2 regions of the Streptomyces sp. NPDC048142 genome follow, and region 1 is predicted to be linked to the other one. Evidence: riboswitches for the same ligand, from Rfam matches in the RefSeq annotation. Region 1 holds a riboswitch; the other holds the start of a gene.

The links. Region 1 has a riboswitch for cobalamin ahead of ACGF2Y_RS12720 (ribonucleoside-diphosphate reductase subunit alpha). Riboswitches for the same ligand answer to the same signal wherever they lie in the genome.
Region 2: another riboswitch for cobalamin. It lies ahead of ACGF2Y_RS13410 (ABC transporter substrate-binding protein); the one in region 1 lies ahead of ACGF2Y_RS12720 (ribonucleoside-diphosphate reductase subunit alpha).

Annotation. Positions count from the first base shown of each region.
Region 1 is NZ_JBIDBC010000007.1:264,179-268,381, forward strand. It holds gene mctP (monocarboxylate uptake permease MctP) at 1-425, shown strand, start outside; gene ACGF2Y_RS12705 (hypothetical protein) at 573-1,280, shown strand; partial or broken gene ACGF2Y_RS12710 (GNAT family N-acetyltransferase) at 1,280-1,399, shown strand; partial or broken gene ACGF2Y_RS12715 (GNAT family N-acetyltransferase) at 1,639-2,028, shown strand; cobalamin riboswitch at 2,081-2,216, shown strand; gene ACGF2Y_RS12720 (ribonucleoside-diphosphate reductase subunit alpha) at 2,352-4,203, shown strand, end outside.
Region 2 is NZ_JBIDBC010000008.1:136,406-140,608, reverse strand. It holds gene ACGF2Y_RS13425 (DUF2017 domain-containing protein) at 1-2, shown strand, start outside; gene ACGF2Y_RS13420 (amino acid permease) at 344-1,798, shown strand; gene ACGF2Y_RS13415 (Mov34/MPN/PAD-1 family protein) at 1,933-2,355, shown strand; cobalamin riboswitch at 2,426-2,545, shown strand; gene ACGF2Y_RS13410 (ABC transporter substrate-binding protein) at 2,604-3,599, shown strand; gene ACGF2Y_RS13405 (FecCD family ABC transporter permease) at 3,596-4,203, shown strand, end outside.

The sequences.
Region 1 (4,203 bases):
AGACGGTCGCGATCAACTTCCAGCTCCTCGGCGGCATCTGGATCCTCCAGACGATGCCCGCCCTGGTCGGCGGTCTGTTCACCCGGTGGTTCCACCGCTGGGCGCTCATAGCGGGCTGGGCGGTCGGCATGCTGTACGGGACGATCGCCGCGTACGGCGTGGCGAGCCCGACGCAGAAGCACTTCGGCGGGTCCTCCAAGGAGATCCCGGGCATCGGGGAGATCGGCTACATCGGGCTGACGGCGTTCGTGCTGAACCTGGTGATCGTCATCGTCCTCACGTTCGTCCTGAACGCGCTGAAGGCCCCGGTGGGGATCGACGAGACCTCGCCGTCCGACTACACGGCGGACGCCGGCGACGCGAGCGACGCGGGCACGAAGGAGAAGCTCCCGCCGGCCACGGCGGGCGCGCCGGGCGGTCACTGACCCGCCGGACACCCACGACAGGTCCTGGCCCCCGGGTCGCCGCCCCTCCCCCAGCGGAGCGGGCGGCGGCCCGGGAGCTTTTCCGGTGCGCGGCCGCCTCTCGTCATTCCGATGCACAGAGCCCTCACCGTACGAAAGGATGTGCCCATGGCATCCCACTCCCGGCGGCCCCGGATCCGGCCCGTACTCCTGACCATGACGCTGGCCTCGGCCCTGGCGGCGGCGACGGGCTGCGGCACCGTGCCGGCCCCCTCCTCGGAGGCGGCGGGGCCAAGCGCCACGGCCGCGCCGGCGCCCGACCGGGCGGAGCTGGAGGCGCGGGCACGGGCCGTACAGACCGTCGCGGAGCATGTCTGGGTGACCGAGGCGGCGGGCTACACCCTGGCGCGCCAGTCGGTCGGGGTGATCGGTGACGACGGATTCGGCAGCGTCTACACCACGCCCGGGGGCGGACAGATCCAGCTGTCGGTGGAACGCCGCCCGCACACCGAGACCGACTGCGGGGACGACCCCGCGCCCACCGGCGCTCCCGAGCCCCTGGTGACGTGCGAGCGGGACGGCGAGCAGTGGTACCGGGCCACAGAGTCGGGGCACGCGTACACCCAGGAGCAGGAGGGACTGGTGGTGTCGGTGCGCGGGAAGCTCGCGGAGGTGGACCGGGCGACGCTGCGGGTCGCGGCGCGGGCCGCCCACCGCGCCGACGACCACGAGCTGGACCGGGTCCTGCCGCCGGCCGACGAGGCTCCCGGACAGCGGCCGCCCGGAGAGGGCCCCGGGCAACAGCCGGTCGAGCGCGGCGACCTGCCGCCGGTGGGCGACGGCGCCCCCAACAACGATGTGGGAACGAGCGGCTGATGGATCTGACGATCAGAGCGGCGATCCCCGCCGAACACTGCGTCCTCGGCGAGATCATCGCCGAGGCGTATCTCGGCGACGACCTGCTGGACGGCCCGCAGGACCCGTATCTGCTCAAGACCCTCCGGCGATTGGGGGGTGGGAGAAGGAGCGGGGCTGGGTGCGTGCAGCTGCAAGGCGGAGGATTGAGTCAACGCGGATGGGGCCTCCCCTGCTCGAGCGAAGCCGAGAGCTTGGGGAAGTTGGTGATTGACGACAACGCCGGAGGGGGCCCCTCCCTGCTCGAGCGAAGCCGAGAGCTTGGGGGAGGGCGTGCCCAGCCCCGTGACGCCGCCCCCCAATCGCCGGAGGGTCTACGCTACGGGCGGTGGCACAGCGGGCGGCCGAGGCCGAGGTCCTCGTCGCGCTCGACGTGGACGGGGCGGTGCTCGGGGGTGTGACGTATGCCGCTCCCGGCACTCCGTGGCGTGACATCGCCGGCCCGGACGAGGCCGAGTTCCGGATGCTGGCCGTGGCCCGCGCGGGGCGCGGACGGGGTGTCGGAGAGGCCCTCGTGCGGGCGTGTGTCGAGCGGGCCCGGTCCGCCGAGGGCGTGCGGGCGCTGGTGCTGTCGACGCAGCCGGCCATGCTCGCAGCCCATAGGATCTACCGTCGGCTCGGCTTTCTGCGGACCCCCGAACGGGACTGGGAACCGGTGCCGGGACTGCGGCTCATGACCTTCCGGCTGGAGCTGCGGGCAGCCCTCTGAGGGGCGCATTGAATCGTCGCGACACAACATGTGGGGGCCGCAGCATCTGGCGGCCCCCACATGTATGCTCGACCTCGCTGTCGTCGCAGGGGAATCCGGTGCGAATCCGGAACTGTCCCGCAACGGTGTGATCAGTGTGCTTTTGCACACCTGAAGTCCGAAGACCTGTCGACAGCGCGTCCGGCTCGACCGAACCGGATGCCAGACGTCCGGGCCTCGCGGATGGGCCGGTGGACGCCGTCAGCTGTGCTGCCCTGCCCCGGGTTTCGCGCTGCCCGGCTTCCCCGCCTTCCGCCGGCCCCTGCCGAGCGAGGGAAAGCCCAGTGACCATCGCGCCCGCCGATCCGGTTTCAGCCACCGAATCCGCAGTGTCCACCACGTCCGGAGACGCCTCGAACGACGGACCCGGGACCGCCCTGCTGCGGACCCTGACCGACCTCACCGTCGATCTGCCCGACACCGACCCCGGACGGGTCGCCGCTGCCGCGTTGCGCGGGCGCAACGCCCGCTCCGACGAGGCCGAGCTGCGCTCGCTGGCCACCGAGGCCGCCGCGGGGCTGATCTCCGAGGACCCGGCGTACTCCCGGCTCGCCGCCCGGCTGCTGACCCGCACGATCGCGGACGAGGCCGCGGAGCAGGGCGCGACGTCCTTCTCCGCCTCGGTCGCCGTCGGGCACCGCGAGGGCCTGATCGCCGACCGCACCGCCGCGTTCGTGGAGCTCCACGCGGCCGCGCTCGACCAGCTCGTCGGGCAGGCCATGGCGGACGGCGCCGACGACCGCTTCGGCTACTTCGGTCTGCGGACGCTGCACAGCCGTTACCTCCTGCGCCACCCGCTCACCCGGCAGGTCATCGAGACCCCGCAGCACTTCATGCTGCGCGTGGCCGCCGGTCTGGCCGAGGACGACTCGGTGCGGGCGCTGGACGAGGTCGCCGCGCTGTACGGGCTGATGAGCCGACTGGACTACCTCCCCTCCTCCCCCACGCTCTTCAACTCCGGCACCCGGCACCCGCAGATGTCCTCCTGCTATCTGCTGGACTCGCCGAAGGACGAGCTGGACTCGATCTACGACCGCTACCACCAGGTGGCGCGGCTCTCCAAGCACGCGGGCGGCATCGGTCTGTCGTACTCCCGCATCCGCGCCCGGGGTTCGCTGATCCGGGGCACCAACGGGCACTCCAACGGCATCGTGCCGTTCCTCAAGACGCTGGACGCCTCGGTCGCGGCGGTGAACCAGGGCGGCCGGCGCAAGGGCGCGGCGGCGGTCTACCTGGAGACCTGGCACGCGGACATCGAGGAGTTCCTGGAGCTGCGCGACAACACCGGTGAGGACCAGCGTCGTACGCACAACCTGAACCTGGCGCACTGGATCCCGGACGAGTTCATGCGCCGGGTCGACGCGGACACCGACTGGTCGCTGTTCTCCCCGGCCGATGTGCCCGAGCTGGTCGACCTGTGGGGCGACGCGTTCGACGCGGCCTACCGGGCGGCCGAGGCCAAGGGGCTGGCCCGCAGGACGATTCCGGCGCGTGAGCTGTACGGCCGGATGATGCGGACGCTCGCGCAGACCGGCCAGGGCTGGATGACGTTCAAGGACGCCTCCAACCGGACCGCGAACCAGACCGCCGAGCCGGGCCGGGTCGTCCACTCCTCGAACCTGTGCACCGAGATCCTCGAAGTCACCGACGACGGTGAGACGGCCGTCTGCAACCTGGGTTCGGTCAACCTGGGCGCGTTCGTGGCGGACGGCTCGATCGACTGGGAGCGGCTGGACGCCACCGTGCGGACCGCGGTGACCTTCCTGGACCGGGTCGTCGACATCAACTTCTACCCGACCGAGCAGGCCGGGCGCTCCAACTCCCGCTGGCGGCCGGTCGGCCTGGGCGCGATGGGCCTCCAGGACGTCTTCTTCCAGCTGCGTCTGCCCTTCGACTCGCCCGAGGCCCGCGCGCTCTCCACGAAGATCTCCGAGCGCATCATGCTGGCCGCGTACGAGGCGTCCTGCGACCTCGCGGAGCGGTCGGGCCCGCTGCCCGCCTGGTCCGAGACCCGGGCGGCGCGTGGTGTGCTGCACCCCGACCACTACGACACCGAGCTGAACTGGCCGGAGCGCTGGGACGCGCTGCGCGCCCGGGTCGCGAAGACCGGGATGCGCAACTCGCTGCTGCTGGCCA
Region 2 (4,203 bases), on a different contig from region 1:
AAACGTCAAGGGCGCGGATCATCCCCCGCCGTGCCGGGGCGGGGGACGACCGTTCGCTCAACGGACGCTCAGATCCGCATAACGATCCCCCCAAGTGATTCAGCCCTTTTCTGCCGAATCAAACCTCTTGCCCGCTTTCGCTGTGGTATGCGCCACAGAATGTCCCACGGTGTCCCCTGGCGGTCGTGATAAATCTTCACGACCGCCCGGGGACGTCACCCCTGTCCCCGGGGGCGCCACAGACCGGCCGAACGCCGGTGGCACTCCATCCATATCCGGGGGGATCAGGACCTGATCCGCAGCCTTGTACGGCGCGGATCGGCGTGGAGAAAGGCGCACCACCATGACATCGGCGCAGGTCGACGAAGGACAGGTCGACAAGGGCCGGCCCGGCGGCGACGCCGGGGCCGACGGGGCTGCCGGGGCCGACGGCGGGGGATACCAGCGCGGTCTGGGAGCCCGTCAGATTCAGATGATCGCCATCGGCGGAGCCATCGGCACCGGGCTCTTCCTCGGCGCGGGCAAAGCCATCGACCGGGCCGGACCCAGCATCGTCCTGGCCTACGTCATCGCGGGCCTGGTCATCTTCTTCATCATGCGGGCACTGGGCGAACTCCTGATGTACCGCCCGGTCTCCGGCTCCTTCTCGGAGTACGCCCGGGAATTCCTCGGACCGTTCTTCGGATTCGTCACCGGCTGGACCTACTGGCTCTTCTGGGTCGTCACCGGCATCACCGAAGTCACCGCCGCCGCCACCTATATGACGTACTGGTGGAACATTCCGCAGTGGCTGTCCGCCCTGGTGTTCACCCTCATCCTGTACGGCGCCAACCTGATCTCCGTGAAGCTCTTCGGCGAGCTGGAGTTCTGGTTCTCCATGGTCAAGGTCACCGCGATCATCGGCATGATCCTGATCTGCGCGGGCGTCCTCACCGTCGGGTTCTCCGACGCCGGCGACACCGCGAGCGTCTCCAACCTCTGGAACGACGGCGGCTTCTTCCCCAACGGCATCACCGGCACGCTCATGACGCTCCAGATCGTCATGTTCGCCTTCCTCGCCGTGGAACTCGTCGGCGTCACCGCCGGAGAGTCCAAGGACCCCGAGACCGTGCTGCCCAAGGCCATCAACACCGTGCCGTGGCGCATCGCCGTGTTCTACGTCGGCGCGCTGATCATGATCCTCTCCGTCGTGCCGTGGTCCACCTTCAAGCCCGGCGTCTCCCCGTTCGTGAAGGCCTTCGAGGAGATGGGTTTCGGCGTCGGCGCCGCCGTCGTCAACTTCGTCGTCCTCACCGCGGCGCTCTCCTCCTGCAACTCCGGCATGTACTCCACCGGCCGTATGCTCCGGGACCTCGCCCTCAACGGCCAGGGCCCCCGCGCCTTCACCAAGCTGACGAAGAACGGCCTGCCGCTCCTCGGCACCACCTTCTCCGCCGCCCTGATGCTCGTCGGCGTGTGGATCAACTACCAGTGGCCGGGCGAGGCGTTCACCTACGTCGTCTCCTTCGCGACCATCTCCGGCATGTGGGCCTGGATCATGATCCTGCTCAGCCAGATCCGCTACCGCCGCCTCGCCGACGCGGGCCTGCTCCCGCAGTCCTCGTTCAAGGCCCCCGGAGCCCCGTACACCAGCTGGTTCGCGCTCCTGTTCATCGGCATGGTCATCGTGATGATGGCGATCGACGAGGACGCCAGGATCTCGCTCTACTGCGCACCCCTGTGGGCGCTCCTCCTCTTCGTCTCCTACCGGGTGATCCAGGCGCGCACCCCGCGGAAGACCACCTCCGGCACCCACTGACCCCGAGGGCGGGCCCCACGACCGCCCTCCTCCCCGGACCGCCCCCGGCCGCCCCAACGGCCGACGGCGTCCAGCATGCGGGCCCCCGCGTACCACCCACCGGTACGCGGGGGCCCCTTGCATATCCTGGCGCCATGCTGACCATCACCCAGACGCTCTACGACCAGATCGTCGCCCACTCCCGCGCCGACCACCCCGACGAGGCGTGCGGAGTGGTCGCGGGCCCGGCCGGGACGGACCGCCCCGAGCGCTTCATCCCCATGCTCAACGCCGCCCGCTCGCCCACGTTCTACGAGTTCGACTCCGCCGACCTCCTCAAGCTCTACCGCGAGATGGACGACCGCGACGAGGAGCCCGTGGTCGTCTACCACTCGCACACGGCGACCGAGGCCTACCCCTCCCGCACCGACCTCACGTACGCCAACGAACCCGGCGCCCACTACGTCCTCGTCTCCACCGCCGACACCGACGGCGCGGGCCCTTTCCAGTTCCGCTCGTACCGCATCGTGGACGGCGAGATCACCGAGGAAGACGTGCGGGTCGTCGAGGCGTACTGAACCCCGGGCGGACCGCCGGGCCGCCGCACGGGTCTGGCACACTGCCCCCAGACCCGATCAAGGCAGCAGGAACCAGGAAGCCGGTGCGAATCCGGCACGGTCCCGCCACTGTGACCGGGCCCCCTCCCACGCGGACGACTCCTCAAACGGACGACATCGCACCGGAGGGCGGCCCGGAAGCCAGGAACTGGCCCGCCGCCTTTCCGCATCGACCAGGGGACGCGGAAATCCCCCGGAGAGGCCTCGCCATGTCCCGGCGCACCCCCGCGCTCATAGCCGCCGCCGTGCTGCTCCCGCTCGCCCTCACCGCCTGCTCCTCCCCGGACGGCGACGCCGCCACCGGGGACAAGGCCGCGGCGAAGAGCGACGGATTCCCGTACACCGTCAAGAACTGCGGTGTCACCACGACGTATCAGGCCCCGCCGAAGCGCGTGGTCACCATGAACCAGCACGTCACCGAGATCATGCTGGAACTGGGCCTGGCGAAGTCCCTCGTCGGCACCGCCTACCTCGACGACCAGGTCCTGCCGAAGTACGCGAAGGACTACGCCTCCGTCCCGGTCATCGCCAAGGAGTACCCCTCCTACGAGCAGGTCCTCGCCACCAACCCCGACTTCGTCTACGGCGGCTACAGCAGCGCCTTCACCGCCGGCGACGGCCGCAGCCGCGAAGCGTTCAAGAAGTCCGGCATCGAGACCCGGCTCAACGCCGAGAGCTGCACCGAGGGCGACCAGCCCATGGACACCCTCTACGAGGAGGTCCGCGAGGTCGGCCGCACCTTCGGCGTCGCCGACCGCGCCGAGGCCTGGATCAAGCAGGCCAAGGCCGACAACGCCGCCACCGCGAAGAAGCTCGCCGGCCTGAAGCCCGTCTCCGTCTTCGTCTACGACAGCGGCGACAAGACCGCCTTCACCGCGGGCGGCGAGGGCATCGGCAACGAACTGATCGAGCGGGCCGGTGGCACCAACGTCTTCGCCGACCTCGACAAGCCCTTCGGTGACGCCTCCTGGGAGAACGTCGTCGCCCGGGGGCCCGAAGCCATCGTGATCTACGACTACGGCGCCACCACCGTCGAACAGAAGAAGAAGCGCCTCCTGACCGACCCGGCCCTCGCCGACGTCCCCGCCATCAAGAACAAGCGCTTCGCGGTCATGCCGCTCTCCGACGCGGTCCTCGGCGTCCGCGTCCCCGCCGCCGTCGAGAAGCTCGCGGCCCAGCTCCACCCGGCGGCCACCACCCCGTGAGCTGCCGTACCCCCGCACCGCGGCGGCTGCTCCGCTACACCCTGGTGCTCGGCGTCCTCGCCGCGCTCCTCGCCGCCGCCGTGATCGCCGCCCTCGCCCTCGGCTCCGTCCGCATCCCGCCCGGCCAGGTCCTCGACATCCTGACCGGGCGGGCGGAGGCGAGCCCCTTCCGCACGATCGTCCTGGACGTCCGGCTGCCCCGCGTGCTGCTCGGCATCGTCGTCGGCGCCGGACTCGCCGTCATCGGCACCGTCCTCCAGGCCCTCGTACGCAACCAGCTCGCCGACCCGTTCCTCCTCGGCGTCTCCTCCGGGGCCTCCACCGGCGCGGTCCTCGTGATCGTCCTCGGCATCGGCGCCACCCTCGCCACCACCGTCACCATCCCCGCCGCCGCCTTCGCCGGCGCGCTGCTCTCGCTGCTGCTCGTCTACACCCTGGCGCGCGGCGGAGGCGGCCTCACCACCAACCGGCTCGTCCTCGCCGGGGTCGCCGTCTCCTACATCCTCTCCGCCCTGACCAGCCTGATCCTGGTCACCTCCGCCCGCGCCGACCACCTCCAGGAAGTCCTCTACTGGACCCTCGGCGGCCTCGGCGCGGCCCGCTG